One region of the Streptomyces sp. NBC_00690 genome, then DNA from elsewhere that is predicted to be linked to it. Evidence: predicted binding sites of a transcription regulator. Region 1 holds the regulator's gene; the other holds the start of a gene.
What was found. Region 1 encodes HrcA, which represses chaperone genes, less so after heat shock. Its sites were predicted from a motif close to TTNGCACTCNGNNNNNCNGAGTGCNAA; they were not measured.
Positions count from the first base shown of each region.

Region 2: groL (chaperonin GroEL) is a predicted target of HrcA. The motif match lies at 11,291-11,317, and genes of this name have one in related genera.

Region 1 is NZ_CP109009.1:2,947,162-2,963,279, reverse strand. It holds gene hemW (radical SAM family heme chaperone HemW) at 1-355, shown strand, start outside; gene OID54_RS13095 (DUF3097 domain-containing protein) at 540-1,364, opposite strand; gene OID54_RS13090 (MBL fold metallo-hydrolase) at 1,375-2,100, opposite strand; gene hrcA (heat-inducible transcriptional repressor HrcA) at 2,277-3,302, shown strand; gene dnaJ (molecular chaperone DnaJ) at 3,303-4,439, shown strand; gene OID54_RS13075 (nitronate monooxygenase) at 4,748-5,821, shown strand; gene OID54_RS13070 (16S rRNA (uracil(1498)-N(3))-methyltransferase) at 5,818-6,561, shown strand; gene OID54_RS13065 (hypothetical protein) at 6,709-7,245, shown strand; gene OID54_RS13060 (S41 family peptidase) at 7,544-10,786, shown strand; gene OID54_RS13055 (histidine triad nucleotide-binding protein) at 10,981-11,340, shown strand; gene OID54_RS13050 (ribonuclease Z) at 11,353-12,261, shown strand; gene OID54_RS13045 (adenosine deaminase) at 12,276-13,283, shown strand; gene OID54_RS13040 (carbohydrate kinase family protein) at 13,775-14,824, shown strand; gene OID54_RS13035 (PhoH family protein) at 15,112-16,118, shown strand, end outside.
Region 2 is NZ_CP109009.1:3,939,082-3,955,199, reverse strand. It holds gene OID54_RS17325 (SIS domain-containing protein) at 772-1,671, opposite strand; gene OID54_RS17320 (extracellular solute-binding protein) at 2,053-3,279, shown strand; gene OID54_RS17315 (DUF3263 domain-containing protein) at 3,392-3,649, shown strand; gene otsB (trehalose-phosphatase) at 3,659-4,507, shown strand; gene OID54_RS17305 (alpha,alpha-trehalose-phosphate synthase (UDP-forming)) at 4,517-5,926, opposite strand; gene OID54_RS17300 (hypothetical protein) at 6,862-7,074, opposite strand; gene OID54_RS17295 (glucosyl-3-phosphoglycerate synthase) at 7,098-8,042, opposite strand; SAM riboswitch class I at 8,210-8,421, shown strand; gene thrC (threonine synthase) at 8,439-9,722, shown strand; gene OID54_RS17285 (MoaD/ThiS family protein) at 9,749-10,024, shown strand; gene OID54_RS17280 (cold-shock protein) at 10,460-10,663, shown strand; gene groL (chaperonin GroEL) at 11,448-13,070, shown strand; gene OID54_RS17270 (alpha/beta fold hydrolase) at 13,444-15,081, shown strand; gene OID54_RS17265 (alpha/beta fold hydrolase) at 15,565-16,118, shown strand, end outside.

The sequences.
Region 1 (16,118 bases):
GGGCGCCGACTGGTGGGGGGCCGGTCCCGGGGCGCACAGCCATGTCGGCGGGGTCCGCTGGTGGAACGTGAAGCATCCCGGCGCCTATGCGGCGGCACTCGCCCAGGGCCGCTCACCGGGAGCCGGCCGTGAGCTGCTGTCGGCCGAGGACCGGCGAGTGGAGAGGATCCTGCTGGAGCTGAGGCTCCGGGAGGGGGTGCCCCTGTCACTGCTGCGTGAGGCGGGGCTGGAGGCCGCTCGGGGAGCCCTTGCGCAGGGACTGCTGGACGAAGCTCCGTACGGTGAGGGGCGCGCGGTTCTGACGCTGCGGGGGCGTCTGCTCGCGGACGGTGTCGTACGGGATCTGGTCGACTGACAACCCGATCCGGAGCCCGCGCGCCCAGAGCCGCGGCGGGGGAGCGACCAGGAGCCACCGCCCGGGACCGAAGTTGACCGGCTGAAACCGACCAACCGACCAACCGGCCGCGACCGGCGTCCACCGGGCCCACTGCTCGCTCCACCAGCCCACCGGCCGTCAGGTCAATGGGGACGTGCGGGCGTCACCCGTCCCCCGCGGGTGCGGTCACGAAGTCGATCAACTCCTCGACCCTCCCCAGCAACTCCGGTTGCAGGTCCCGGTACGAGTGCACCTTCGACAGGATGTGCTGCCACGCGGCGCCCGTGTTCTCCGGCCAGCCCAGGGCCCTGCACACGCCCGTCTTCCAGTCCTGCCCCCGTGGGATCACCGGCCACGCCGCCAGTCCGAGGACCGACGGCTTCACCGCCTCCCACACGTCGATGTAGGGATGGCCGGCGACCAGTACGTGCGCATCCGTCACCGAAGCGGCGATCCTGGACTCCTTGGACCCCGGCACCAGATGGTCCACCAGCACCCCGAGCCGTGCGTCCGGTCCCGGAGCGAACTCGGCGACCACCGCCGGAAGGTCGTCGATGCCCTCCAGGTACTCCACCACCACGCCCTCGATCCGCAGATCGTCGCCCCACACGCGTTCGACGAGCTCGGCGTCGTGGCGGCCCTCCACATAGATCCGGCCGGCCCGGGCCACCCGCGCCCGCGCTCCGGGAACCGCCAGGGAACCGGAAGCGGTCACCACCGGCTTGGACGACCTTCCGGGGCCGGGGCGGACTAGGGTCACGACCTCGCCGTCCAGCAGAAACCCCCGTGGCGCCAGCGGAAAGACCCGGCGCTTGCCGAAGCGGTCCTCCAGCGTCACCGTGCCGGCCTCACAGCCCACCACCGCACCGCAGAAGCCGGTGCCGGCCTCCTCCACCACCAGATCGGGGTCCGACGGATCGGCCGCGACCTCCCTGGCGGGAGCCGACTTCTTCCAAGGGGGCGTCAGATCAGGGCTGTAGCTGCGCATTCGGCCGACGCTACGACACCCCGAACCGCTCCGCCAGCGCATCGCGCTGGGCACGTACGAACGCGGCGTCCACGACCGCGCCGTGCCCCGGCACGTACCGTGCGTCCTCGCCGCCGAGCGCCAGCAGCCGGTCCAGGGCGGCCGGCCACGGGGCTCCGACGGCGTCCGGCCCCGCCTGCGGCTCCCCGGACTCCTCCACCAGATCGCCGCAGAACACCACGGCGGGGCTCCCCGGCACCAGTACCGCCAGATCGTGACCGGTGTGCCCGGGGCCCGCGTCGACGAGCACCACCCGGCGCCCTCCGCCCAGATCGAGCGTCTGCCGTCCGGTGACCGCATGCCCCGGGCTCACCAGCGCCTCGACCGCCTCAGCCGCCTCCAGCGGCTCCACGCCGTGCCGTACGGCATCTGCCCGCAGCGCGTCCGCCTCCCGGCGCAGGAGGGCATCGAGGCCCCGCGTGCCGTACACCTCGGCCCCGGGAAAGGCGGCGGCCCCCAGTACATGGTCGAAGTGCGGGTGGCTCAGTGCGATGTGCGTCACCTCGCGACCGCTCAGCAGCGCCTGTGCCTGGGCCCTCAGCTCGGCACCCTCCCGCAGGGTCGAACCGCTGTCGTACAGCAGCACACCTTCGTTCCCGACGACCAGCCCGCAGGTCGCGTCCCAACCCGGCAACCGTCGTCGCCCCACCCCGTCGGCCAACCGCTCCCAGCCGAAGTCTTCCCAACAGACGTTCATACCGGGACGCTACTGGCAGCGACCAGCGAAGGCGCGCGGTAGCGTGGTCGGTCGCCCTTGCTACGGGCGTACCCCACGGCCGTACACTGGCACGGGGGATTCTTGGCACTCGGACCTGGTGAGTGCCAGACAGTGACCGAAGAACCACCGTGGGACCACAGCTGGAGGTGTGCGCGATGCTCAGTGAACGCAGACTCGAAGTGCTGCGCGCCATCGTCCAGGACTATGTCGGTACCGAGGAGCCCGTCGGCTCCAAGGCGCTCACCGAGCGCCACAGGCTCGGTGTTTCACCGGCCACCGTCCGCAATGACATGGCGGTCCTGGAAGACGAGGGATACATCGCCCAGCCGCACACCAGTGCCGGGCGCATCCCCACCGACAAGGGGTACCGCCTCTTCGTCGACAAGCTCGCCGGGGTGAAACCGCTGTCGTCAGCCGAGCGCCGTGCCATCCAGAGCTTCCTGGACGGCGCTGTGGACCTCGACGACGTCGTCGGCCGTACGGTGAGGCTGCTGGCGCAGCTGACCCGTCAGGTCGCGGTCGTGCAGTACCCCTCGCTCACCCGCTCCACGGTGCGCCACGTGGAGCTGCTGGCGCTCGCACCCGCACGGGTCATGCTCGTGTTGATCACGGACACGGGCAGGGTCGAGCAGCGCATGGTCGACTGTCCGGCTCCCTTCGGTGACACCCCGCTCGCCGATCTGCGGGCCCGGCTCAACAGCAGGGTCGTCGGCCGTCGCTTCGCGGATGTGCCGCAGTTGGTCCAGGACCTCCCCGACTCCTTCGACCCGGAGGACCGGGGTGCGGTCTCCACCGTGCTCTCGACCCTGTTGGAGACACTGGTCGAGGAGACCGAGGAGCGGTTGGTCATCGGCGGCACCGCGAACCTCACGCGCTTCGGCCATGACTTCCCGCTGACGATCAGGCCCGTCCTGGAGGCCCTTGAGGAGCATGTGGTGCTCCTCAAACTCCTCGGTGAGGCCAAGGAGTCCGGCGGCATGGGCATGACGGTGCGCATCGGCCATGAGAACGCCCATGAAGGACTCAACTCAACCTCCGTGGTCGCCGTCGGCTACGGTTCGGGCGACGAGGCAGTCGCCAAACTCGGCGTGGTCGGACCGACCCGCATGGACTACCCCGGAACGATGGGAGCGGTACGCGCAGTGGCACGTTACGTCGGACAGATCCTGGCGGAGTCGTAGGTGGCCACGGACTACTACGCCGTACTCGGCGTGCGCCGCGACGCATCGCAGGACGAGATCAAGAAGGCGTTCCGCCGGCTGGCGCGTGAGCTCCATCCGGACGTGAACCCCGACCCCAAGACCCAGGAGCGGTTCAAGGAGATCAACGCCGCCTACGAGGTGTTGTCGGACCCGCAGAAGAAGCAGGTCTACGACCTCGGCGGTGACCCCCTGTCCCAGGCGGGCGCCGCGGGTGCGGCCGGCTTCGGTGCCGGCGGCTTCGGAAACTTCTCGGACATCATGGACGCCTTCTTCGGTACGGCGTCCCAACGCGGCCCCCGCTCGCGCACCCGGCGCGGCCAGGACGCGATGATCCGGCTGGAGATCGACCTCAACGAGGCCGCCTTCGGTACGACCAAGGACATCCAGGTCGACACGGCCGTCGTCTGTACGACGTGTTCGGGCGAGGGTGCGGCCCCCGGGACCTCGGCCCAGACCTGTGACATGTGTCGTGGGCGCGGTGAGGTCTCCCAGGTCACCCGCTCCTTCCTGGGCCAGGTCATGACCTCGCGCCCCTGCCCGCAGTGCCAGGGCTTCGGCACGGTCGTCCCCACCCCGTGCCCGGAGTGTGCGGGCGACGGTCGGGTCCGTTCCCGTCGCACGCTGACCGTGAAGATCCCGGCCGGCGTCGACAACGGCACCCGCATCCAGTTGGCCGGGGAGGGCGAGGTAGGCCCGGGCGGTGGCCCCGCCGGCGATCTGTATGTCGAGATCCATGAAGTGCCCCATGCGGTGTTCCAGCGACGGGGCGACGATCTGCACTGCACGGTGACGATTCCCATGACGGCGGGCTCGCTCGGTACGAAGGTGCCGTTGGAGACGCTCGACGGGATGGAAGAGATCGACATCCGGCCGGGGACCCAGTCGGGGCAGTCCATCCCGCTGCACGGCCGGGGCGTCACCCACTTGAGGGGTGGCGGTCGGGGCGATCTGATCGTGCACGTCGAGGTGATGACGCCGAGCAAGTTGGACGCGGAACAGGAGAGGCTCCTTCGGGAGTTGGCGAAACTTAGAGGTGAGGAGCGCCCGCTCGGTCAGTTTCAACCGGGACAACAAGGACTCTTCTCCCGACTGAAGGACGCGTTCAACGGGCGTTAGGCGATGCCCCCGCGGTGCCGAGCTTCGGCCGGCGCCGCGGGGTGTGCGCATTGGTCCCGGACCAGAGCAGGGTCGGCCTTCCGGCGCGATCCAGAGCCCCTCTTCCACGGGCCCCTGCGAGCACCCGCCGACCTCCCTGCGAGCACCTCCCCGACCCCTTTCGCGGCACCTTCCCGACCAGGTGATCCGACCCTCGTCGCAGCTGCCCGACCATCTGGTCAGGGAGGGTGCGTAGCACGTCAAGGGGCCTTCCGGGGAGCTGTCGGGCTCGATTCGGCCGGCCGTCAGCGGCATGACACGATGCACACATGTCCTCCGTACTGACCGATCTCTGCCGGTATCCGATCGTGCAGGCACCGATGGCGGGCGGTGCATCCTGCCCGCAGTTGGCCGCTGCTGTGTCCGAGGCCGGCGGCCTCGGGTTCCTGGCTGCCGGGTACAAGACCGCGGACGGCATGTACCAAGAGGTCAAACAGATCCGCGGGCTCACCTCGCGGCCCTTCGGCGTCAATCTCTTCATGCCGCAGCCCAAGACGGTGGACTCGGCGGCCATCGAGGTCTACCGGCAGCAACTCGCCGGTGAGGTGAGTTGGTACGAGACTCCGCTCGGTGACCCCGATTCGAGTCGTGACGACGGCTACGAGGCCAAACTCGCCATTCTCCGTGACGACCCCGTACCGGTGGTGTCCTTCACCTTCGGCTGTCCGAGCGCCGAGGTCCTGGAGTCGTTCGCCAAGGCCGGAACGGTCACCGTCGTCACCGTCACCACACCGGAGGAGGCGCGTATCGCCGAGCGCGCCGGTGCCGATCTGCTCTGCGTCCAGGGAATCGAGGCGGGTGGCCACCAGGGCACCTACCGCGACGATCCCGCCGCCTCGCACGGGGGCATCGGGCTGCTCACGCTCATCGCCCTGATCCGTGAGTGCGTCGACCTCCCGGTGATCGCCACCGGCGGATTGATGCGGGGCAGCCAGATCGGCGCGGCGATCGCCGCCGGGGCGAACGCCGCCCAGTTGGGGACGGCGTTCCTCGTCTGCCCCGAATCCGGTGCGCACCCCCTGCACAAGCAGGCGATGACCAATCCCCTCTTCGCCCGCACGGACCTGACCCGGGCCTTCACCGGGCGGGTCGCACGCGGTCTCGTCAACCGCTTCATGCGTGAGCACGGACCGTACGCCCCCGCCGCCTATCCACAGGTGCACTATCTGACGAGGGACCTGCGCAAGGCGGCTGCCAAGGCGGGGGACGCCCAGGGCATGGCGCTCTGGGCCGGTCAGGGACATCGGCTGGCGCGCGAGATGCCCGCCGGGCAACTCGTCGAAGTCCTCGCCGCCGAACTGGAATCGGCCCACATCGCCCATGACCCCGAGGAGTCCCGTTGACCGCGCCCGTGTTCCTGACGGACTCCCTGGCGGATCTCGTGCCCGGTGCCCGGCTCGTCCTCGACGGTCCGGAGGGCCGTCACGCGGTGTCCGTGCGACGGTTGCAGCCGGGGGAGGACATCGTGCTCACCGACGGTCTGGGCCGGGGCGCCGCCGGGCTCGTCGTCGGGACTGAGGGCAAGGACCGGCTGACCGTGGAGGTGCTGAGTCTGCCCGAGGAACCCGAACCGCGGACGCGCATCACCGTGGTGCAGGCGCTGCCCAAGGGGGACCGTGGCGAGTTGGCCGTGGAGACGATGACCGAGACCGGTGTGGACGCCATCGTTCCGTGGGCCGCGGCGCGTTGCATCACCCAATGGAAGGGCGAGCGCGGCGCCAAGTCCCTCGCCAAATGGCGGGCGACGGCCAGGGAAGCCGGGAAGCAGTCGCGTCGGCTGCGGTTCCCGGAGGTGGCGGAAGCCGCCACCACCAAACAGGTCGCCTCTCTCCTCGCTGATGCCGACTTCGCCGCGGTGCTGCACGAGGAGGGCGCACAGCCGCTCGCCACGGTCGCGTTGCCGGCCGAAGGGTCGATCGTGCTGGTCGTCGGCCCCGAAGGCGGAGTCGCCCCGCAGGAGTTGGCCGCCTTCGCCGATGCCGGTGCGTCCCCCTATCGATTGGGACGCAGTGTGCTGCGGACCTCGACGGCGGGTACGGCGGCGGCGGCGCTGCTCCTGGGCCGCACGGGGCGTTGGTCCTGACGCTCGCGGTCGGTTCGATGGCGCAGTTCGCCTACGCCAGTTGTGGGAGGCGAAAAGGCCGACGATCGGTCATCTTGGCGTCCATCCGGGGGGTTGTGGCCGCAACCAGTCTTTTCCCACCCGCTCCCCGGTGTCACCCTGCCCTCCATGGAAGTCTCACCGCATAGGCGGAGCCGGCGCGTTCTGGTGTCGTGCGCCCTCACGGGAGCGGTCGTCGCCGCCACGACCGCTTTGACCGGGTGCGAGCCCGTGTCCAACGGGCTCAACTCCTCCGCCGTCGCGATCACCACGGACCGTACGGCCACGAACGCCCTGGAACGACTCGGCTTCCAGGTCGGGTGGTTCAGTTGTACGGCGGAACTGGGCGAGAAGGGCCGGTCTGCCGCACCGACGGGGTCGGGGTTCGCCTCCGTCGACTGCGAGGGGGAAACCGACTCCGACCAGCGGATCACCCTCAAGGGGCGGGTGACGGAGGAGCGTTCGGGCACCTGTATCCGGGGCGATCTCACGACGCGGATCAGCGGGAAGGTCGTCTTCACGGCGACGTTCCTCGGGGACTGCGAGTCCCAGCCCACGCGGACGACCCGTCCCGTCGAGCCGCCGGACCGTTCAAACGGGGGACCCCGGGCGACCGTCACGGTCACGGAGACGGTCACCGTCACCGCCGAACCGACCCGTGAGTGACCGGGCCCGTGCGTATGGGTGAGGATGCTCCCCGCGTACGCGTACGCGCCCGTACGCAGACCAGCGCCCGTACGCACCCATGCACCCGCACCCGCGCCCGCCGTGCTCGCGCCGCCCGGCCGAGTGCGAACCACCGGCGCCACCCGCTCGCACACTGCTGTCGGCCGGCTGAAGGATGCCGTCCGCCACCGGGTTGCACCGCTTCCCGCTGCGTGAGCGTGAAGGCGGTGCCGACCCATGTGCCGATGTTGGCCGCAAAGCCGTGACCTCGACGTCCCCACCTGCCTAGGGTGATCCTGTGACGCAGCCTGCCTACCTCCGGTATCCGCACATTCACGGCGAGTTGATCGCCTTCACCGCCGAGGACGACGTCTGGGTCGCCCCGCTCGACGGCGGTCGAGCCTGGCGCGTCAGCGCCGACGACATACCGGTCGACCACCCGCGCTTCTCACCCGACGGCGCGCACATCGCCTGGACCTCCCGACGCGACGGCGCCCCCGAAGTCCACGTGGCCCCGGTCGACGGCGGATCGACGACCCGGTTGACGTACTGGGGGGACCACAAGACGTCCGTCCGCGGCTGGACCCCCGACGGCGAGGTCCTTGCCATCAGCGCGCGTGGACAGGCGTCCTCCCGTCGCACCTGGGCCAGAGCCCTTCCGCTGGACGGCGGACCGGCGACCGTGCTGCCGTACGGCCTGGTGGGCGATGCTGCCCACGGCGAGCCCGGAGTGCTGCTGCTCTCCGCCACCATGGGGCGAGAGGCCGCCGCCTGGAAGCGCTACCGGGGCGGCACGGCAGGGAAGTTGTGGATCGACCGGGCCGGAGACGGAACGTTCGTCCGGCTGCTCGAAGAGTTGGCCGGCAACATCGAGTACCCGCTGTGGATCAAGGGGGACGGTTCCCGGGACACCGAGGGCAGAGTCGCCTTCCTCTCCGACCACGAAGGCACCGGAGCCGTCTACTCCGCCCAGCCGGACGGTGCGGACCTGCGACGGCACACACCACTCGGCGGCTTCTACGCCCGGCACGCCGCCACCGACGGGACCCGTATCGTCTACAGCTCCGCAGGCGAACTCTGGCTCATCGACGATGTGTTCGCCGAGAGCTCGCAACCCCGTCGGCTGACCATCAAGCTCGGCGGTCAACGCACCGATCTGCGCCCCCGGCTCATCGACGCCGAACACCACGTGGGCTCCGCACGGCCCGACCACACCGGCCGCGGGAGCGCCGTGGAGGTACGGGGCGGCATCCACTGGGTGACGCATCGGGAAGGGCCGGCGAGGGCCCTGTCCGTCACCCCGGGGGTGCGCGCCAGACTGCCCCGCAACTTCCGGGTCGACGGCGTCGAGCACGTCGTCTGGGTCACGGATGCCGAGGGAGAGGACGCCCTGGAGTTCGCGCCGGCGACCGGTGCCCAACCGGGGGTCGCACCGCGCAGGCTCGCGGCGGGGCAACTCGGCAGGGTGCTGGGCCTGGCCATGGCCCCCGACGGCAGCCGAGCCGCGGTCGCCACCCACGACGGCCGGGTCCTGCTGGTCGAGCGGGAGTCGGGGGAGGTGCGCGAGGTCGACCGCAGCGCCGACGGCGAGGCCACCGGTCTCACCTTCTCGCCCGACTCCGGTTGGCTCGCCTGGTCCCATGCCGGACCTGCGCCCCTACGCCAACTCAAGCTGGCCGGCACCGCCGAACTCACCGTCGCCGAGGCCACCCCGTTGCGCTTCAGGGACTTCCAGCCGGCGTTCACGCTCGACGGCAAACACCTGGTGTTCCTCTCCGAGCGCGCCTTCGACCCCGTCTACGACTCGCACGTCTTCGACCTCGCGTTCGTCGGCGGCTGTCGTCCGCACCTGATCACCCTGGCGGCCACGACCCCCTCGCCCTTCGGGCCGCAGCGCCACGGCCGCCCCTTTGAAGCGGACAAGCCCGATAGGCCGGACAAGGGCGATGAAGGGGACGGTCGACAGAGCGGTGCCATCACCAGGATCGATCTGGAGGGGATCGCCGATCGGATCGTGCCGTTCCCCGTGGAGGCGGCCCGGTACTCGACCCTGCGGGCCGCCAAGGACGGAGTGCTCTGGTTGCGCCACCCGCTGAGCGGCGTGCTCGGCACCGCCCGGGCCAAACCGGGCGACCCGGGGCCCACCACCTCGCTGGAGCGGTACGACCTGGTCCAGCCCGGCATGGAGGAACTCGCCTCGGACGTGGCGAGCTACTCGGTCAGCGGTGACGGGAAGCGGGTGCTCCTGTTCACGGGCGGCAGCGTGAAGGTGGTCCCGAGCGACCAACGCGCCTCCCATGACGAGGACAGTGACACCAACATCACCGTCGACCTCTCGCGGGTTCGTCAGCCGCTCGACCCGGCTGCCGAATGGCGGCAGATGTACGAGGAGGCGGGCCGGTTGATGCGCCAGAACTTCTGGCGTGCCGATCTCGGCGGCGTCGACTGGGACGACGTACTGGACCGCTACCGGCCCGTGCTCGACCGGATCGCCACCCATGACGACCTGGTGGACCTTCTGTGGGAGGTACAGGGGGAACTGGGCACCTCACACGCCTATGTCACCCCCCGTGGCTGGTTCGGCGGTCGGTCCGAGCGCCAGGGCCTCCTGGGCGCCGACCTCTCGCGGGCCGAGGACGGCATCTGGCGGGTGGACCGGGTGCTTCCGTCCGAGACGTCCGACCCGCAGGCGCACTCCCCGCTGGCCGCGCCCGGCGTCGCGGTCCGCGCGGGCGATGCGATCACCGCCGTCGACGGCCGGCCGGTCGACCCGGTCGCCGGCCCCGGGCCGCTGCTGGTCGGTTCGGCGGGTAAGCCGGTGGAGTTGACGATCGCTCCGGCAGGCGGTGGCGACCCCCGGTACGCGGTGGTGGTGCCGATCGCGGACGAGGAGCCGCTGCGCTACCACGCCTGGGTCGCCGATCGGCGCGCCTACGTCCATGAGCAGTCGCAGGGCCGGCTCGGCTATCTCCACGTACCGGACATGCAGGCTCCCGGCTGGGCCCAGATCCACCGTGATCTACGGATCGAGGTGGCGCGGGAAGGGCTTGTCGTCGACGTCCGGGAGAACCGCGGGGGCCACACCTCCCAACTGGTGGTCGAGAAGCTGGCCCGACGGATCGTGGGCTGGGACCTGCCGCGCGACATGCGGCCCTTCAGCTATCCGCAGGACGCCCCGAGGGGGCCCGTGGTCGTGGTGGCCAACGAGTTCTCCGGATCCGACGGGGACATCGTCAACGCGGCGATCAAGGCCCTGGGGATCGGTCCGGTGGTGGGGACGCGGACCTGGGGCGGTGTGGTGGGCATCGACAGCAGATACACGCTGGTCGACGGCACTGCGGTGACCCAGCCCAAGTACGCCTTCTGGCTGGAGGGTTACGGCTGGGGAGTGGAGAACCATGGAGTGGATCCCGATGTGGAGGTCGTCATGACTCCGCAGGACCACGTGGCCGGCCGGGACCCGCAGTTGGACGAGGCCGCGCGGATGGCGCTGGCGGCGCTGGTGGAGAACCCGGCTAAGTCGCCGCCCACAGTCGAGTGATGTACCCGCCCGGCTTCCCCGGTGGGAGCCGGGCGGAAGCCGGCCGTCGACGGCCGGCCCGGCCGCCCCCGCTGCGGTCCTGGCGCGAGCACGGGAGCCGGATCGCACGCCGCGTTGTCCACAGGGCGGACGGGCCGGACACCCGGGCTCGATACGATGCACGGGTACTGGACGAAACGCGAGGAGGACCCGGCATGGCGGGAGAACCGCAGGCTGACTGCCTGTTCTGCAAGATCGTCGCGGGTGATGTGCCCGCCACCTTGGTCCGGGAGACCGAGACCGCGGTCGCCTTCCGCGACATCAACCCCCAGGCGCCCACCCATGTGTTGGTGATCCCGCGGGCCCACTACCCCGACGCGGCCTCCCTCGCCGTGGCCGAGCCCGTCCTCGCGGCGGACGTGCTGCGTCTGGCCGGTGAGGTCGCCGAGCAGGAGAAGACGATCGACTCCGGATACCGCATCGTCTTCAACACCGGTTCGGGTGCGGGCCAGACCGTCTTCCACGCCCATGCGCACGTCCTCGGCGGACGCGGGCTCGCCTGGCCCCCTGGATAGCGGCGACCGATCTTGTCCGTACGAGAATTGGTGGTGCTGGGCACCGCCAGCCAGGTCCCCACCCGCCACCGCAACCACAACGGCTACCTCCTGCGCTGGGGTGCCGAAGGCATTCTCTTCGACCCCGGCGAAGGCACCCAGCGCCAGATGCTGCGGGCCGGGGTCGCCGCCCACGACATCAACCGCATCTGCATCACCCACTTCCACGGCGACCACTCGCTGGGGCTGGCCGGGGTCATCCAGCGCATCAACCTCGATCGCGTTCCGCACGAGGTCGTCGCCCACTACCCCGCCAGCGGTCAGCGCTACTTCGACCGCCTGCGCTATGCGACGGCCTACCGGGAGACGGTGCAGCTGACCGAGGCCCCCGTCGCCGCCGACGGGCCGCTCGCCACCACCGGGGCGTACCAACTCCTCGCCCACCGGCTCTCCCACCCGGTCGAGTCATTCGGCTATCGACTCGTCGAGCCGGACGGCCGACGGATGCTCCCCGAGAAGCTGGCCGCCCACGGCATCCGCGGCCCCGACGTGGGCCGCATCCAGCGCGAGGGCGCACTGCGCGAAGTCACCCTGGACCAGGTCAGTGAGGAACGCCGTGGCCAGCGATTCGCGTTCGTCATGGACACCCGACTCTGTGACGGCGTGTACGCCCTCGCCGAGGATTGCGATCTGCTCGTCATCGAATCCACCTTCCTGGACGAGGACGAACAGCTCGCCAAGGACCACGGCCATCTCACGGCCGGCCAGGCTGCCCGGGTCGCCCGTGAGGCGGGTGTGCGGCATCTCGTCCTCACCCACTTCTCCCAGCGCTACGCGGACCCGGACGCCTTCGAGCGACAGGCGCGGGCCGCCGGATTCGACGGCGAGTTGACCATCGCGGCCGACCTCCTGCGCGTCCCCCTCCCCACCCGACGACCATGAACGAAGCTGGACCCGTGCCCCTCCCCAAAGCCGAACTCCACCTCCACATCGAAGGCACCCTGGAACCGGAACTCGCCTTCGCCCTCGCCGCGCGCAACGGCGTCCAGCTGCCCTACCCGGACACCGAGGCGCTGCGCAGCGCCTATCTCTTCGACGACCTCCAGTCCTTCCTCGACCTCTACTACGCCCTGATGGCGGTGTTGCGGACCGAGGACGACTTCACCGATCTGACGGACGCCTATCTGACCCGGGCCGCCGCGCAGGGGGTGCGGCACGCCGAGATCTTCTTCGACCCCCAAGCCCACACCGCCCGGGGTGTGCCGATCGGCACCGTCATCGACGGCATCGCCCGGGCGCTCGACCGGAGCGAGGACCGCCACGGCATCTCCACCCGTCTGATCATGTGCTTCCTGCGGGACCTGTCCGCCGCATCCGCGCTGGAAACCCTCGATGCGGCGAGGCCCCACCTCCATCGGATCACGGCCGTCGGCCTCGACTCCGCTGAGGCGGGGCATCCGCCGTCGAAGTTCCGTGAGGTGTACGAGGCGGCCGGAGCCCTGGGGCTGCGCAAGGTGGCCCATGCGGGGGAGGAGGGCCCGCCGGAGTACATCCGCGAGGCACTGGACGTCCTCGGAGTCGAGCGCATCGACCATGGCCTGCGCTGCATCGAGGACAGCGAGTTGGTGGCCCGGCTCGCCCGCGAAAGGGTGCCGCTGACCTTGTGCCCCCTGTCGAACGTCCGGCTCAAGGTCATCGACGTACTGGAAGACCATCCGCTGCGGCAGCTGATGGATGCCGGGCTGCTCTGCACGGTGAACTCGGACGACCCGGCGTACTTCGGCGGATACGTGGGGGACACCTTCCACGCCGTCCGGGAGGCGCTGGACCTGGATCATGAGCGGCTGCGTGAGCTCGCTCGCAACTCGTTCGTCGCGGCCTTCCTCCAGGACGACGAGGAGCGGCGCACCCGTTTGCTCGCCGAGGTGGACGCATACGACTTCGCCGGCGAGTCGGGTTTCTAGCGCGGCTCGCTGGATCGCCCGGGCCCGGCGGTCTGCTGACCTTCCGGGTTCGGGTCGATCCTCGTCGACCGGATCGCACCAGCCAGCCCCGTGGGCCAGCGGGCCAGCCGGACCAGCCGCACTAGAGCTGAACCGGTCGAATCGGCCGAACCAACCGGAATCGTCCACAACAGTCGGGTGGGCCCGTACTCCCCTTCGGTGGGGGCCTCTGCTGCTCGTTGGGGCCGCACGCTGGGCGAAATGGGTCGATTGTCGTGCTCGCTGTGACTTGCACGGAAAGAGCAGTCCCGACCGAAGAAACTTCTTCCTTCCTCTCACAACAGGCCCCGCCCCAGCAGGCTCCATCAGGCACACTTGCCCTCATCTGCACCACGCACAGGAGCGGCGGCACGGTGAGCACGCGACACGGAAAACACGGGCAACAGCACGGACCCCGGGAGGCCCAGCAGGCCCCGGTCCCCAAACCCCCCTGCCTCGATCCCCTCTCCGCCCTGCGCACCCCCGCCGATCCCGCCTGCGATGTCTACCTCACCGGGACCGTCTTCCTCGACATCATCTTCACCGGGCTCGGCTCCGCACCCGTGCGCGGCACCGAGTCCTGGGCGCACGGCATGGGCTCCAGCCCCGGTGGCGTCGCCAACATGGCCACCGCCCTGGCCCGGCTGGGCCTGCGGACCTCCCTCGCTGCCGCCTTCGGTGACGATCACTACGGCGATTACTGCTGGGACGCCCTGGAGCAGGGCGAGGGAATCGATCTCGCCCTGTCGCGCACGGTTCCCGGCTGGCACTCCCCGGTCACCGTCTCGATGGCGTACGAGGGCGAGCGGACGATGGTCTCCCACGGCCATGAGGCACCACCGCCCGAGTCCGCCCCTGAGTGCCCGCCGCCCGCGAGAGCCGCCATCGCCTCGCTCACACCCGGCCGCCGGGACGAGTGGATCGCACAGGCGGCCCGGCAGGGCACCCGGGTCTTCGCCGACGTCGGCTGGGACGAGACGGGCCGCTGGGACCCGGACGACCTAGCCGATCTGGAGCACTGCGAAGCATTCCTCCCCAATGCCGAGGAGGCCATGCGCTACACCCGCACCGACTGCCCACGGGCTGCGGCGCACGCCCTCACCGAGCGGGTGCCGGTGGCCGTGGTCACGCTCGGCGCGGAGGGCGCGTACGCGGTGGACGGTCGCACCGGTGAGTGCGCCGAGGTCCCCGCCATCGTGGTGGAGGCCCTCGACCCGACGGGCGCAGGCGATGTGTTCGTCGCCGGTTTCGTCACCGGCACCCTCGCGCAGTGGCCGCTGGCCGACCGGCTCGCTTTCGCGGGGTTGACCGCGGCGCTGTCGGTGCAGGAGTTCGGAGGATCGCTCTCGGCGCCCGGGTGGCTGGAGATCGCGACCTGGTGGCAGCAGGTCCAAGGGATGGCCGACCAGGACCCGGCGGCCCTGCGCAGGTACACGTTCCTCGATGGGCTCCTGCCGGCCCCGGCCAGGCCGTGGCCCCTGCCCAGGGCCGTCCCCACGATCGGCTTCCGCAACTCAGCCTGACTTCCGCCGCTCGCCGGGCCGAGACGGTTCGTCGCACCCGACCGCGCCTTCCGGCCCGGTCGGGTTCCCGGTGCCCCGTGCCGGACAGTGCCACCCCGTCGGAGCCTGTCGGTCTCCTCGGATCTCGTCGGATCTCGTTGGTCTCGTGGTTCTCATGGGCCTGTCGGAGCTCAGGGTGAAAAAGCCCTCGGTCCTTGTCAGCACGGCGTCGTACGCTGGAGTTCCAGAGGTTGTCGAGCAGCGACAACCCTGCGACGGGAGGTATGTGCAGGCCACAGAGCCGGCCCATGACTCACACACCCACAGCCCAGACCAGTTCCCGCCACCCGGCCAGCCCCGAAGGCGCGCGGAACACACCAGAGCCGGGACAGGCACGAGCCGCGTTCACCGTTCCCGCCAAACACCCGATGGTGACCCTCCTCGGCTCCGGCGACGCGCTGCTGCGCGTGATCGAGAAGGCGTTCCCGGCAGCCGACATCCATGTCCGGGGCAATCAGGTCAGCGCCGTGGGCGACCCGGTGGACGTCGCGCTCATCCAGCGCCTGTTCGACGAGATGATGCTGGTGCTCCGCACCGGACAGCCGATGACGGAGGACGCAGTGGAACGCTCGATCGCCATGCTCAGGGCGAGTGGGAACGGCACCGGGGGCGATTCCTCCGAAACCCCCGCCGAAGTGCTCACTCAGAACATCCTCTCCAGCCGTGGTCGGACCATCCGCCCCAAGACGCTCAACCAGAAGCGGTACGTCGACGCGATCGACAAGCACACGATCGTCTTCGGCATCGGCCCCGCGGGCACCGGCAAGACCTATCTCGCCATGGCCAAGGCGGTCCAGGCCCTCCAGTCCAAGCAGGTCACCCGGATCATCCTGACCAGGCCCGCGGTCGAAGCGGGTGAGCGGCTCGGCTTCCTGCCCGGCACGCTGTACGAGAAGATCGATCCCTATCTGCGTCCGCTCTACGACGCGCTGCACGACATGCTCGACCCCGATTCCATCCCCCGGCTGATGGCCGCGGGCACGATCGAGGTCGCGCCGCTGGCCTATATGCGCGGACGGACACTCAACGATGCGTTCATCATCCTCGACGAGGCGCAGAACACCAGCGCCGAACAGATGAAGATGTTCCTCACCAGGCTCGGGTTCGACTCGAAGATCGTCATCACCGGAGACGTCACCCAGGTCGACCTTCCGAGCGGCACCAAGAGCGGTCTCCGACAGGTCCAGGACATCCTGGACGGCGTCGAGGACGTCCATTTCTCCCGCCTCACGTCCAACGATGTCGTTCGGCACAA
Region 2 (16,118 bases), 990 kb from region 1:
CTGCGGGTTTTGGCTGTTTCCGGGCGGAGCTCGTTCTGTGAGTTCAGCTCTGGGGGGTGCGGGGTTCCGTCCTCAAGCGCCGGACGGGCTGGGTGGGGCGGGTGGAGCCCTTGCTGTGGGGGCTGGTCTGGGGGGCTTGGCTTTGGGTGGTCCGGCTGGGGTTTGGGTGGGGTGCGGGTGGTGGGGGTGCTTTCGGGCGTGACTCCTCAGCGCCGGCGGCCAGCGGCTGGCCCGTTGGTGGCGGCTCTGAAGCCGCCGACGCTTCCGGGGACACCCCCTGCGCGCCCCCAGAACATCAACCAGGCATACCTGCGCCCAGCTCATTCACGGGTTGAGCTCAGGAGGGCGCTACTCAACACCGCAACCAGGTCTTGCTTGCCCCACGCTCGTCCATGAGTCGGGGAGTCGGGAAGTCGGGCTCAGGGCAGGTGCCCAGTGGCGCAACCAGGTCTGCCTGGCCCTGGCCCGGTCCATGGGGTGAGCTCAGGACGGGCGCTAGCCAATGCCGCGACCAGGTCTGCCTGCCCCTCTCAACCCATGGACAGGGCCACGGGCAAGCAGAGCGTCGCCGCCGCTGGGCGCCCGTCCTGAGCCCGGCCTATGGACGAGCGGCCGTGGATCAAGCTTCGACCCCGGGGGGAGGGGAGTTTGCGGGTCCAAGGGGGGCGGGGCACATTCGCGAGGCGGGCCCAGGGGGAGCGGTCGGCGGGGTGTGGATCGGGCTCGGGGCCCGGCTCTGCCTGGTGGGGGCAGAGCCGGGCGTGGGGTGGGTTAGGACTGGGGGAGGATCACGCTGCGGGTGAGGTTGCGGGGGCGATCGGGGTCGTAGCCCTTTGACTCCGCGAGCTCCACCGCCAGTCGCTGGGCGCGTACCAGGTCCGCCAAGGGGTCCACTCCCCGGTTCGCCACCAGGGTCCCCCCAACCCCGGCGACGTCCACCGAGAGGCCCTCCGGCAGCTCGCCGAAGACCCAGGCCACCCGTCCCGGTCCGGTGATGGCGATCGGTCCGTGGCGGTACTCCATTGCCGGATACGCCTCGGTCCAGGCCCCCGCCGCCTCACGCATCTTCAAGCCGGCCTCCAGAGCGAGACCGTAGGTCCACCCCCGGCCCAGGAAGGTCCACTGCTCCGCTCCCAGCACCCCGTCCGGCAGCGGTTCCGTCACGGCCAGTTCCGCGTCCACCGCGGCTTCGGCGATCGACTTCACTCCGGGAATCTCACCGAGGCCGGCCCGCAGGAAGGCCAGGGCCGTGGTTGCGAAACGGGTCTGGACCACTGATTCCTCGTCCGCCCAGTCCAGTACGGCCACCGTGTCCGCCGCCTCCATCACGGGCGTTGCGGGGTCGGCAGTGAGAGCCACCGTCGGGACATGTCCCTTGAGCCGCTGGAGGAGCTCCAGGACTTCGGTGGTGGTCCCGGACCGGGTGATGGCCACGACACGGTCATACGTCCGTCCCGACGGGAACTCCGATGACGCAAATGCATCGGTCTCGCCGAGCCCGGCTGCCTCGCGCAGAGCGGCGTAGGCGATGGCCATGAACCAGGATGTGCCGCACCCCGTCACGGCCACTCGTTCGCCCGACCGGGGGAGTCCATCGAAGGTTTTGGCGGTTTCTGCCGCGCGTCGCCAGCAATTGGGCTGGGTGGCTATCTCAGCTGCGGTACGGGACATCTGGCATGGCTCCTAGCGACGTACATGCTGTTCTCGGACCGGCACCCAGTCGTGATGGCGACGACGTGCCGATATGTGCTTAGCAGCCCACCACACACACGGGCAACGACCGCCACTTTAGGCACAGCTTTCTGAAAGGTTCCTTCGGAAGAGACGTTGCAAAAGTGAGATCAGAGGGCGTAGACCACTGAAGGTTTCATGGTGGAAAATCGCTGCTCATCTCTGGGGCCTCAATGAGGCCGCGAGGGGCGCCACGGGGGGCATAAACGGGGGCGCCACGGGGAGCGGACCGGAGTAAATCCAGCCATCAGTACCAATAGTGGGGGAAGAGCTGTGCAACGGCACTTCTTGAGACTGACCGCGGCTACGGCCGCACTAGGTATGGCGGTTGCCTTGGCGGGGTGCGGCGCATCGGGCGAAGCCGATGTGGTCACCCTGAAATTGATCGCCGCTGACTACGACGTCAACGGCGGTCACAGCAGCCGTGCTTACTGGGACGGCGTCGTTCACAAGTTCGAAGCAGCGCACTCCGACATCAATGTGGAAGTCCAGATCGAATCCTGGACCAATATCGATCGCAAGGTCGCCGAGCTGGTCAAAGCCGGTGAGGCTCCCGACATCGCCCAAATCGGTGCGTACGCCGACTACGCAGCCGGTGACAAGCTCTACACCGCCGATGAACTCCTCTCCATCCCCGTCCAGGCGAACTTCCTCGCCCCCCTCGTCGCAGCGGGCAAGCAGCGGCGCGTGCATTTCGGACTTCCGTTTACAGCCTCCACTCGAATGCTTTTCTACAACAAGGAGCACTTCAAGAAGGCGGGCATAGTCAAGCCCCCGCAGACCTGGGAGGAACTGGGCGCAGCGGCACAGCTCCTGAAGACCAACACCAAAGTCAGCTATCCCATTGCGCTCCCCCTCGGGCCGGAGGAGGCCCAGGCCGAGACCATGGTGTGGCTCCTCGGCGCAGGGAGCAACGGCTACGTCGACCCCAGTGGTGTCTACGACATCGACTCCGAGGACAACACCGCAGCCCTTGAGTGGCTGAAGTCCGACCTGGTCGACCAGAAGCTCACCGGCCCAGTGGCTCCCGGCAAGTTGAACCGCAAGGAGGCGTTCGCCGCCTTCACGCGGGGCGAAGTCGGCATGCTCAACGGCCATCCCTCCCTGATGAAGTCCGCCAGGGCCGCCGGCGTCGACGTCGGCATGGTGACCACGCCCAGCCGCGCCGGACGGTCGAGGTCGACCATGGGCGTGGCCGACTGGATCATGGGCTTCAAGCAGAACGGGCACCAGACCGAGATAGGCGACTTCCTCAACTTCCTCTTCACCGACGAGAACGTCCTCGACTTCGCCGCCCAGAACGCCCTGCTGCCCGTCACGGTCTCCGCGTCGGAAGCCATGGAAGCCGACCCGAAACACCAGGACCTGAAGCAGTTCCTCGACGAGCTGCCGGAGTCGGTGCTGCCCCCGGTCGACAAGACGTCTTGGGCGACCGTCAGCGAGGAGCTCAAGCAGAACATCGGCAACGCGGTGAAGCCCGGCGGCAGCCCCCGGCAGGTCCTGGAGCACATCGCCCAGAAGGCCCGCGAGGCGCAGCAACGGGAGTAGCCGAGCCTCCCCGACATCGCTCCTTCGGTCCTTCGCGCTGACCGAGCGGGCCGTCGACCCGGCGCAACCGGGTGAGGGGCGGGGGGAGGCATCCGCCGATAGGTTGGATCGTATGACCGACGATCAGGCCGCCTCCCCCGGTCCCACCGAGCTCTCCGAGCGCGATCGGGCGGTGCTCGCGATGGAGCGCCGTTCCTGGCCCGGGCCCGGCGCCAAGGAACGGGCCATCAGGGAGGACCTGGGGATCTCTCCGACCCGCTATTACCAGCTGCTCAACGCCCTCCTCGACGATCGGCGGGCACTCGCCCACGACCCGATCACCGTCAATCGCCTGCGCCGGATCAGAGACGCACAACGCGCCCGCCGATAGGGTCGGAGCATGGGCAGCTCTCCGCACGCGCACTCCCTGCCGTCGCCGTCGACGCCCGCGGGCCGTGAAGGTCTCGCCGCGCTTCTGGCCAGACCGCACAAGGCCGTCGTCGCTCTCGACTTCGACGGCACACTCGCCGAGATCGTTCCCGACCCCGAGCGCGCACGCGCCCACCCGGGCGCCGTACCCGCACTGGCGCAACTGGCGCCCAAGGTCGCCTCCGTCGCCGTGGTCACCGGCCGCCCCGCGGGTGTCGCCGTTCGCTACGGAGGCTTCGCCGGAGTGGCGGGCCTCGATCACCTCGTCGTCCTCGGACACTACGGATCAGAACGCTGGGACGCTGTTTCCGGCACCGTGAACACACCCGCACCACATCCGGGCGTCGCCGCCGTACGATCCGAACTGCCGGGGTTCCTCGACAGCATCGGTGCCTGGCAGGGCACCTGGATCGAGGAGAAGGGCCAGGCGGTGGCGGTCCACACCCGCCGTGCCAGCGATCCGCAGGGAGCCTTCGAGGCCCTGCGCGAACCACTGGCCACCCTTGCGGCCCGCCACGGTCTGATCCTGGAACCGGGCCGGATGGTGCTGGAGATCCGCCCACCTGGCATGGACAAGGGCGTCGCCCTCGCCGACTACGTACGCGAGGTCGACGCCGAAGCCGTCCTCTACGCCGGTGACGACCTGGGCGACCTGCCCGCGTTCGCGGCCGTGGAGAAGCTCCGCTCGGACGGTCTGCCCGGACTGCTCGTGTGCAGCGGCAGCGCGGAAGTCCCCGAACTGGCCGAACGGGCAGACCTCCTCCTTCCCGGTCCGGCCGCCGTCGTCGACTTCCTCGCCGCCCTGGCGGAGAGCCTTTAGCAGCGCCGATCAGCGCTGCTCGCGCAAGGCGTCCAACTGGTCGAGGAACCACCGCTGCGGCGGCAGCGCCGTCGCAGCGGCGGCCAGTCGGGCAGTGCGGCGGGAGCGCTCGGCGGCGGGCATGGTCAGCGCCTCGTGCAGGGCCTCCGCTGTGCCGGTCACGTCATAGGGATTGACCGTGATCGCGTCCTCGCCGAGCTCCTCATGGGCGCCCGCCTCCCGTGACAGCACCAGGGCGCAGCCCGCCTCCGACACCACCGGGATCTCCTTCGCGACCAGGTTCATGCCATCGCGAATGGGGTTGACCAGCGCCACGTCAGCCAAGCGGTACGCGGCCAGAGAACGCGCGAAGTCGTCCTTCACATGCAGGACGACCGGGCTCCAGCCGTCCGTTCCGAATTCGGCGTTGATCGCATCGGCGACCCGTTGGACCTCGGCCGTGTAGTCGCGGTAGACCGACAGGTCCTGACGGGAGGGGTACGCGAATGCCACGTGCACCACGCGCTCGCGCCATTCGCTCCTGGTGCTCAGCAGCTCCCGGTAGGCCAGGAGCCCGCGCACGATGTTCTTGGACAACTCGGTGCGGTCGACGCGCACGATGGTCCGACGGTCCGTCCCCTCCGGCCCGATCTGCTGCCGCAGGTCGGCCAGACGCTCGTCCACATCGGGCCGGTGCGCCCGCTCGCGCAGGAACTCCGCGTCCGCGCCGAGCCCGTGCACTCCGATGTCGATGCCCTTGAGCGCCTCTGCTCCCAGCAACTCCGTGCAGCAGTCGGTGAACGCATCTGCCCAGCGCCGGGTGAGGAAACAGGTTCGATCGGCGCCCAGCAGCCCGCGCAGCAGTTGGCGGGAGATGTCGTCGGGCAGCAACCGGAAGTAGTCCACCGGGGCCCAGGGGGTGTGCGAGAAGTGACCGATCTTGAGATCGGGCCGCAGCGCACGGAGCATCCCGGGGACGAGCGCCAGATGGTAGTCCTGCACCAGGACCGCGGCACCTTCGCCAGCACGGTCGGCGAGGGCCTGCGCAAAGGCGCGGTTGTACTGCTCGTACGCACCCCACTGCCGTCGGAACTCCAGGTCGAAGACCGGTTCCAGTGGGGTTTGGTAGAGCATGTGGTTGATGAACCAGAGCACGGAGTTGGCGATGCCGTTGTAGGCGTCGTGGTGGATGTCCGCGTCGATGTCGAGCATGAGGACGCCCTGCTCGCCGACACCGCGACGCACCGCCTCCCGGTCGCCGTCACCGAGGGCCGAGCACACCCACAGGGCGTCGGCTTCCGATCCGATGGCGGAGAGCCCGGAAACCAGACCACCGCCTCCGCGCCGCGAGTCGAGGGTCCCGTCATCCCGGACGGTGTAGGAGATGGGGCCGCGGTTCGACGCGACGAGGATCTGGGCAGCTGAGTGCTCGGAGACCATGTCGCGAACCTAGCCCGTCCCGCAAACCCCCAAACGTGCGTTCGCCCTCAAGAGTCCCCCCTCACCACAACTGGCTCAATCCCTCCCCCCACCCCTGGCCACCCCAAGGGCCAGTGCCAAGCAGACCTGTTTGCCCCCCTGGGCCCGCCTCGCAAATGCGCCTGCCCCCCTTGGACCCGCAAACTCCCTTCCCTGGGGCCGAAGCTTGATCCACGGCCGCTCGTCCATAGGTCGGGTAGGACGGGCACCCAGCGGCGGCGACGCTCTGCTTGCCCGTGGCCCTGTCCATGGGTTGAGAGGGGCAAGCAGACCTGGTCGCGGTATTGGGTAGCGCCGTCCTGAGCCCGATCTATGGATGGGCTGGGCGCAGGTAGACGTGGTTGCGCCACTGGGCACCTGGCCCTGAGCCCGACTTCCCGACTTCCCGACCCATGGACGAGCGTGGGGCAAGCAAGACCTGGTCGCGGTACTGGGTAGCGCCCTCCTGAGCTCGACTTGTGGATGGGCCGGGGGCAGGCAGAGCCAGTTGCGGTATTGGGGGCGCGCAGGGGGTGTCCCCGGAAGCGTCGGCGGCTTCAGAGCCGCCACCAACGGATCAGCCGCTGGCCGCCGGCGCTGAGGAGTCACGCCCGAAAGCACCCCCACCACCCGCACCCCACCCAAACCCCAGCCGGACCACCCAAGCCCCGCCCCCCAGACCAGCCCCCAACACACAAGCTCCGCCCGCCCCACCCAGCCCGTCCGGCGCTTGAGGACGGAACCCCGCACCCCCCAGAGCTGAACTCACAGAACGAGCTCCGCCCGGAAACAGCCAAAACCCGCAGCCCCGCCCCACCCCAGCCCGTCCGGCGTTTGAGGACGGAACCCCCCGCCACCCAAGGCGGAAACCCAGGCACAGCCCCACCCGGAAACAGCCAAGCCCACACCACCAGATCTCACCCCTTGCGCCGCCCCCGTGCCGCCGCCACCGCCACCACCCCCGCCGCCGTCAGGCTCAATGCCAGCCCGCCCAGTAGCCAGAGGCGTTCCGTGGCAGGGCTGCTCGCCGGGCTCGTGGGGGCGGCGGCACCCACGATGGCGGCGACGATGACGAAGATTCCGGTGCCTCTCAGTACATGACGTCCAAAGTTCATAAATAGGATAGTCATCACTGAAACGGTGCTAGTCATCACTATGCGGCGCGACGCGCCGCATACTCACCGATCTCGCGCATCGGCGGACGCTCCTCCGTGTCCACCGGATGGGTCCGCGGCACGAACCCCTTCTCGCCACGCTCGAACTGCGTTAGCGCCGGCCGTACCAAGTGACCTCGGGACAGTCGAAGTTGAGCTGTCCGGTAGATCGCCGCCGCCATCCGGCCGAGTGCCTGGCCGTCCTGGTGGCGGTGTTTGCGGGAGCCGACGTCCACCTGCGCCAGGCTATCGAGCCCGACCGTGTGCAGTGCGTCCACCAGAAGCCCCAGCTCCACCCCGTAACCAACGGGGAACGGGAGCCGCTCCAGCAGGGAGCGCCGTGCCGCGTACTCGCCGCCGAGCGGCTGGACGAACCCGGCCAGGGCCGGCCAGTGCAGATTCAGCAGCGGGCGGGCCACCAGTTCGGTCACCCGACCGCCCTGACCTGCGAGCTCACCCAGCGGGCGGTCGTACATCGCCTTGACGAAGTGCACCTCGGGCTCGGTGAGCAACGGCCCCACGATCCCGGACACGAAGTCCGCCGAGAACTCCCTGAGGTCCGCGTCCACGAAGCAGACGATGTCACCGTGCGTCACCATGAGGGAGCGCCAGAGCACCTCGCCCTTGCCGGCCACCGCAGGGATCCGGGGCAGGATCGTGTCCCGGTGCACCACGCGTGCCCCCGCCGCCGCCGCGACCTCGGCCGTACGGTCCGTGGAGCCCGAGTCGATCACCACCAGCTCGTCGACGAGCGGCAGCGCCTCCATCAGCTCACGTCGGATGACGGTCGCGATCTCGCCGACCGTCGCCTCTTCGTTCAGGGCGGGAAGGACCACACTGACGGTGGTTCCCGATGCGCGTTTCGCCGCCATCATCCGGGCCAGCGGGCGGTCGGCTGCTGACCAGGAACGCCTGGTCAGCCAGCGCTCCACCTCTTCCAGCACGTTCGCCACTCCTGCACTTTGTGATCCATCTCGCGGTTCGGACGACTATCTCAACAGTCCGGTCGTTCGGTTACAGTCTTGAGCAACGCTGAAGCCCGGCGCACGTCGGGGTGATGCGTACACCGGTGCGGAGCGATCACCGCCCCGCATGATCAACAATCGAATACCGCTCATCCAGAGGGGCAGAGGGATACGGCCCGTTGAAGCCCCGGCAACCCTCCAGCCGGTCTCCGTCGCATCAAGAGTCGCCGCCACCCGCAGACAGTTCCGTACGGAACTGTCCGTCGTGCGAGGCAGCCGATTCAGCGCCGCGAGGCTCCCGGCTCGGGAAGGTGCCAAATCCGTCTCATGGCGAAATGCGTCATGAGGAAGATGAGGAGAAAGGGCCTCGCCTCCATGGCTGTGCAGACTGTCGCAGACACCACCACGCTCGATCTCGGACCCGCCGCGGCGCTTTCCTGTCGCGAGTGCGGCGAGCGTTTCGAACTCGGTCCGATCTTCGCCTGTGCCTCGTGCTTCGGGCCGCTGGAAGTCGCCTACGACCTTCCGACGGGCGACCCCGAGGGGCTGCGTAAGCGGATCGAAGCGGGCCCGGAAAGCATCTGGCGGTACGCACCGCTGCTGCCCGTCCCCGCCGACGTGGCGGACAAGCCCAATCTCAACCCCGGCTTCACCAAGCTCGTGAAGGCTGACAACCTCGCCCGCGAACTCGGTGTGACCGGCTCGCTCCACATCAAGGACGACTCCGGCAACCCGACCCACTCCTTCAAGGACCGGGTCGTCGCCATCGCCGTGGAGGCCGCTCGCGCCTTCGGCTTCACCACGCTGTCCTGCTCCTCCACCGGCAACCTCGCGGGTGCGGTCGGCGCTGCGGCAGCCCGTGCCGGACTGCGCTCCTGCGTCTTCATCCCGCACGACCTGGAGCAGGGCAAGGTCGTCATGGCCGCGGTCTACGGCGGTGAGCTGGTCGGCATCGAGGGCAACTACGACGACGTCAACCGCTTCTGCTCCGAACTGATCGGTGACCCGCTCGGTGAGGGCTGGGGCTTCGTCAACGTCAACCTCCGCCCGTACTACGGCGAGGGCTCCAAGACCCTCGCGTACGAGATCTGCGAGCAGCTCGGCTGGCGGCTGCCCGACCAGATCGTGATCCCGATCGCCTCCGGCTCCCAGCTCACCAAGATCGACAAGGGGTTCCAGGAGCTGATCAAGCTCGGGCTCGTCGAGGACCGCCCGTACAAGATCTTCGGTGCACAGGCCGAGGGCTGCTCCCCGGTGTCCGCGGCCTTCAAGGCCGGGCACGACGTGGTGCGCCCGGTGAAGCCGGACACCATCGCCAAGTCCCTGGCGATCGGCAACCCCGCCGACGGCCCGTACGTCCTGGACATCGCCCGTCGCACGGGCGGTGCCGTCGAGGACGTCAACGACGAGCAGATCGTGGACGCGATCAAGCTGCTCGCCCGTACCGAGGGCATCTTCGCCGAGACCGCGGGCGGCGTGACCGTCGGAGTGACGCGCAAGCTCATCGACAGCGGCGTGCTCGACCCCTCGCTCACCACGGTCGTCCTCAACACCGGTGACGGCCTCAAGACCCTGGACGCCGTCGCCCCGACCACCGGCCCTTCGGCGACCATCCGCCCGAGCCTGGACGCCTTCCGCGCCGCCGGCCTGGCCAACTGACCAACGGATCACTGGGAGACCCGAAGATGAGCGTCAACGTCCGCATCCCGACCATTCTGCGCACCTACACGGGCGGCAAGTCCGAGGTCCCGGCCGAGGGGGCGACCCTCGCCGAGGTGATCGCGGACCTGGAGAAGAACCACGCGGGCATCGCTGCGCGCGTCCTGGACGACCAGGGCAAGCTGCGGCGCTTCGTCAACGTCTATGTGAACGATGACGACGTCCGCTTCGAGCAGGGCCTGGAGACGGCGACCCCGGACGGTGCGGGCATCTCCATCATCCCCGCCGTGGCCGGTGGCTAATTACGCAACGTCATTTCAATTGCCCCCTCCGTGAGAGAAACGGAGGGGGCAATTCTGCATGGTTGAGCGCGATACAGTTGGGGAAGGCCCCTGCGCTGCTCCCTCAGCCGAGCAACAGAATGCGCCCCAGCTCCGATAAGAAACAGCCAATGTGCTTCGGGGATTTGTCTCATAAGTCTTCTTTGTCGGGCCCGACTTGCCCCGGAATTTCTTGAATTCATATCAATTTCCCGTTAGCTGAGCCTGCGAATTGTCGTCCGATTGACCTGTTGCAGAGGGCAGTTGGGCAGATACATTCAGCCGCGGTCGACGCGTTCCGGCGCACGCCTATGAAGTCACCTCGCCACTCCGGCGAGGAAAACCGAATCAGGTGAGGTCTGACCCGGGTCCGCGAAGTGCGGTCCTGCGCAAGGGCCAGTAATAGGGGAGTTAGGCATGGCTCAGGGCACCGTCAAGTGGTTCAACGCGGAGAAGGGCTACGGCTTCATCGCGGTCGACGGTGGTGCGGATGTTTTCGTCCACTACAGCGCGATTCAGATGGACGGCTACCGCACCCTGGAGGAGGGGCAACGAGTCGAGTTCGAGATCTCGCAGGGGCAGAAGGGTCCGCAGGCGGACATGGTCAAGCTCGCGGTCTGACTCCGCGGCAACTGCGACGCGATCGGCCACCGACGCGCTCATCTATATGTACATGGGGTCCACATCCCGCCGGGGGGTGTGGACCCCATGTGCGTGCCCGTACACCGGCACCGTGGTGAACGGTCAGCCCGATGCGCGCGGGTGGACACGGCCGGGTGCCCCGCGCGCCGGTGGGCCCCGCTCGTCCCCCGTCGACCGGTCTTTGCATCCGCACCCCACCCCGGCCGGGAGCATCGAACCCCGCCGTCGCTAGCCCTCCGCCGCCCGCACCCAGGACGCTCACGGACCCGCTCCCTCGTGCCTTCACCGAGGACCGGCCGCGACCTCTCCGGGCCGTCCCTCAGGTCCGGCACGCCGACCTCCGCGGGCTCCCGATTTCGCCCGTGACGGTCAGGGAACGTGGTGCCCGGATGGTGCGGGGAACGGTCGAACGCCATCACGCCGACGTCATGGAACTCCCGTCCAAGATGGCTTCCGCACCTCCCGCGCTCCGCCGCGACACCCCGTACCACCAGGGCGCATGCATCGAAGGGCACCCCGTGCGCGGCGGATTTCGGGGGGGTAGCGCGGGGGGTGGTTCTCTCCAAGGCGCTTGCACTCGAAGGGGGCGAGTGCTAATCATTGGCGTTAGCACTCTCCGGGTGAGAGTGACAAAAAGAAGGACCGGGTCGGTGAGGCCCGCAAGCCGGACGGTACAGAAAACCATCCGGCTGGCAGGCCGTCCGTCGCGGGCGCCAGCGCGGTCCCCCAGAGCTTCCCACCCAGTCCGTGGAGGACACTTCACATGGCAAAGATCATCGCGTTCGACGAGGAGGCACGGCGCGGCCTTGAGCGCGGGATGAACCAGCTCGCCGACGCCGTCAAGGTCACCCTCGGTCCCAAGGGCCGTAACGTCGTCCTTGAGAAGAAGTGGGGCGCGCCCACGATCACCAACGATGGTGTGTCCATCGCCAAGGAGATCGAGCTGGAGGACCCGTACGAGAAGATCGGCGCCGAGCTGGTCAAGGAAGTCGCCAAGAAGACGGATGACGTCGCTGGCGACGGAACGACCACCGCCACCGTTCTGGCTCAGGCGCTTGTGCGCGAGGGTCTGCGCAATGTCGCGGCCGGTGCCAACCCGATGGCCCTCAAGCGCGGTATCGAGAAGGCCGTCGAGGCCGTCTCCGGTGCTCTCCTTGAGCAGGCCAAGGACGTGGAGACCAAGGAGCAGATCGCTTCGACCGCCTCCATCTCCGCCGCCGACACCCAGATCGGCGAGCTCATCGCCGAGGCCATGGACAAGGTCGGCAAGGAAGGCGTCATCACCGTCGAGGAGTCCCAGACTTTCGGTCTGGAGCTTGAGCTCACCGAAGGCATGCGCTTCGACAAGGGCTACATCTCGGCGTACTTCGCCACCGACATGGAGCGTATGGAGGCGTCGCTCGACGACCCGTACATCCTGATCGTCAACTCCAAGATCGCCAGCGTTAAGGACCTGCTGCCGCTCCTGGAGAAGGTCATGCAGTCCGGCAAGCCGCTGCTGATCATCGCCGAGGACGTCGAGGGCGAGGCCCTGTCCACGCTGCTCGTTAACAAGATCAAGGGCGTCTTCAAGTCCGTGGCCGTCAAGGCTCCGGGCTTCGGTGACCGCCGCAAGGCGATGCTGAACGACATCGCCATCCTCACCGGCGGCACGGTCATCTCGGAAGAGGTCGGCCTCAAGCTGGAGAACACCGGTCTCGACCTCCTGGGCAACGCCCGCAAGGTCGTCATCACCAAGGACGAGACCACCATCGTCGACGGTGCCGGTGACAGCGACCAGGTCGCCGGTCGGGTCAACCAGATCCGTGTCGAGATCGAGGGCTCCGACTCCGACTACGACCGCGAGAAGCTCCAGGAGCGCCTTGCGAAGCTGGCCGGCGGCGTGGCCGTCATCAAGGCCGGTGCCGCGACCGAGGTCGAGCTCAAGGAGCGCAAGCACCGCATCGAGGACGCCGTTCGCAACGCGAAGGCGGCCGTCGAGGAGGGCATCGTCGCCGGTGGCGGCGTGGCTCTGCTCCAGGCCACCTCGGTGTTCGACAAGCTGGACCTCGAAGGTGACGAGGCGACCGGCGCCAACGCGGTGCGGCTCGCCCTGGAGGCCCCGCTGAAGCAGATCGCCGTCAACGCCGGCCTTGAGGGTGGCGTCGTCGTCGAGAAGGTTCGCAACCTCACCCCGGGTCACGGTCTCAACGCCGCGACCGGTGAGTACGTGGACATGATCGCCGAGGGCATCCTCGACCCGGCGAAGGTGACCCGCTCGGCGCTTCAGAACGCCGCGTCGATCGCCGCGCTGTTCCTCACCACCGAGGCTGTCATCGCTGACAAGCCCGAGAAGGCGTCCGCCGGTGCTCCCGGTGGCATGCCCGGCGGTGACATGGACTTCTGATCCTTCTGAGGATCGGTAGCCCGGTACGTACGAAGGGCGGCACCCCAACTCCCAGGGGGTGCCGCCCTTCGGCATGTCTGCGTGTCTGCGTACCCCGCGTGTCTGCATACGCCGTGTGCCTGTGTGCCCGGGTGTCCGCATGGGGCCAGGTGTACCCGCTCAGGGAAATCTCGGCCGGCCGAGGGGACTTCTCCGGTTCCCTTTCAATTCCTCCCTCGGAACGGGCTGTTCCTTCTCTACAGCCGTAGGAGGAGAGCGTCGATCGGTTGTCCGACCACAGGTGGATTCAAAGCCATCTGAGCGATGGATTCCGCGGATCGTCCCGCACGGCAGTGTCGTCATGTCCCCTGCATATGCCGGAAGGAATCCCCACGTGCAAAGACGACGACTGGTGCCCCTGCTCGCCGTGAGCGTCATGGCGACACTCGCCCCCGGTCTCGCCGCAACACCCGCAGCCGCTCAGCCGCTGGCCCAGTACACCCAGCAGAAGCTCAAGTGGAAGCGGTGCGTTCCCGATCTTCCGGCCACCCTCCAGTGCGCCAAGATCAAGGTGCCCCTGGACTACAAGAAGCCGACCGGCAAGAAGACCGAGGTGGCGATATCCCGGATGAAGACCAGTACCGCGGCCAAGCGTCGCGGAGTGCTGTTCTTCAATCCGGGCGGCCCCGGTGGCTCCGGCCTCTACATGCCCTACGACATGATGCAGATGCTGCCCAAGTCGGTGCGCGACCGCTATGACCTGATCGGCTTCGATCCGCGGGGCGTGAACCACAGTTCGCCCGTCAGTTGCGGTCTCACCGACAAGGACTTGGAGTGGCCGCGCCCCTACAAGGCGACCACGTACAACAAGGACGTCTCCTGGGCGCGCGGGATCGCGGACAAGTGCCGCAAGAAGGTGGGCGACAAGCTCCCGCACTTCACCACGCGCAACACCGCCCGGGACATGGACGTCATCCGTGCCGCCCTCGGCGAGAAGAAGATCTCCTACCTGGGCTACTCGTACGGCACCTATCTGGGCGCCGTCTACAGCCAGATGTTCCCCAGCCGGGCGGACCGGTTCGTCCTCGACAGCGCGGTGGACCCGAAGCTGGCCTGGCGCGGGATGATCCAGGTGTGGGCAGAGGGTACGGAGCCGGCGTTCAAGCGGTGGACCGAGTGGGCGGCCAAGCGCCACACCACCTATCGGCTCGGCGACACCCCGGCCAAGGTCAGCAAGACCTTCTGGGACCTGGTGGCCAGGGCCGACAAGAAGCCCATCAAGATCGACAGTGAAGTCCTGAGCGGCGACGCCATCCGCGCCGGGCGCCATGTGTTCTTCTTCGTGGACACGGCCAGCAGGATGGTCTCGGACCTCAAGAAGGCCGCGGCGGGCAAGGCCACATCGGGCAAGCGCAGCATCGCGCCGACCGAGGCGCCCCGCTCGTTCGCGACGTCGGGCAACCTCGTTCCGTCGGGCAACCTCGTTCCGTCGGGCAACCCCGCTCTGTCGGGCAACCTCGCCGCCTCGGGCGACTTCGCCACCCTGGACAACCTCGATTCGGCGTTCTGGACGGTCGTGTGCAACGACAACTCCGCCGCCTGGCCCCGGGACACCGAGCAGTACCGCAAGGACGCGATCCGCGACAAGGCCCGCTATCCCCTGTTCGGAGACTTCGCCTCCAATATCAAGCCGTGCGCCTTCTGGAACAAGTCCGTCGAGCCGGCGACCGTGGTCGACAACAAGGTGCCCGCGCTGATCCTCCAGAACGAATGGGACCCGCAGACCCCGCTCTCCTCCGCTGTCGGTCTGCATAGGGCGTTGAAGGGCTCCAAGCTGCTCACGGTCAAGGGCGGCGAAGGACACGGCGTCTACGGGGGCCTCAACTTCTGTGCCGACAGCATGACCAACACCTACCTCAACACCGGCAAGCTGCCGACGAAGAACGTCAGTTGCCAGGCGAGCGGGTCGCAGCGCACCTCCGGTCCGCGCACCAGCCCGATCCCGCTGCCCCAACTGCCCAACCGCTTCTGAGGTCCTTCCCCCGGCGCTCGTGATCCGCAAGGCCGTGCGCCGGGGAGGGGGTTGGTTCGAGCGGCACCCTCAGCAGAGGGTTCGTTCGAGCGGCACCGTCAGCAGAGGTGTCGGGCAGGTGAAGGAACGGCACGGGTGGCCGTACCGGTGCTCGGCCCCGACCATCGGCGGCAAAGGTGTACGAAATCACACCGGCCCCGAGGGTGGGAAAGGTCACAGGCCCGTTTCGCCATCCGCTGCCGGGGGCCGGCAGAGCTCCTGACGGTCCGTCCGAACAGTGCGCGGTTTCCGGTAAAAGGCGTGGTCTGTCGGTGGAGTCGGATGCGTACGGGGGGAATCCGGTACCACCGTGGGGCGAGTCGGACAGCTCTTCGGAGCCCTGTGCATGCCGCTGGCACACACAAGTGGGGCTTTCCGTCGGACGGTCCGACACGGCAAAGTCATGCCAGCCCATTCGCCGGGCCGAGATCGGAAGGACTTTCCATGCGTGCACAGCGGCTGGTGCCACTGATCGCGGTCACCGTGCTTGCGACGCTCGCCCCTGCGCTCTACTCCGTGGAACCGGCCAGTGCGGCCAGCGCGCTGGACCGGTACATCCGCCAGACCCCGGTGTGGCAGTCCTGTGCCGACACCACTCCCGACTTCCAGTGCGCGACAATCGAAGTGCCGCTCGACTACCAGACGCCCGGCGGCAGGGCGATCGATCTGGAGATATCGCGGCTCACCGCGGGAGACCCGGTCAAGCGCCGTGGAGTGCTGCTGCTCAACCCCGGTGGGCCCGGTGCCGGTGGGTTGGGCATGCCGCTCGAGATGACGACCGCCATGCCCAAGTCGGTCACCGACCGGTATGACCTGATCGGCTTCGACCCGCGGGGCGTCGGCCAGAGTTCCCCCTTGAGCTGTCGCACCACCGAGGACGAGCGGAAGTGGCTCAGGCCCTTCCGCGAGAAGGCGTTCTCCCAGCAGGTGGCATGGGCGCGCACCATCGCGAGCAAGTGCCGCACCGAGTCCAGCGACCGGATGCGCTACACCACCAC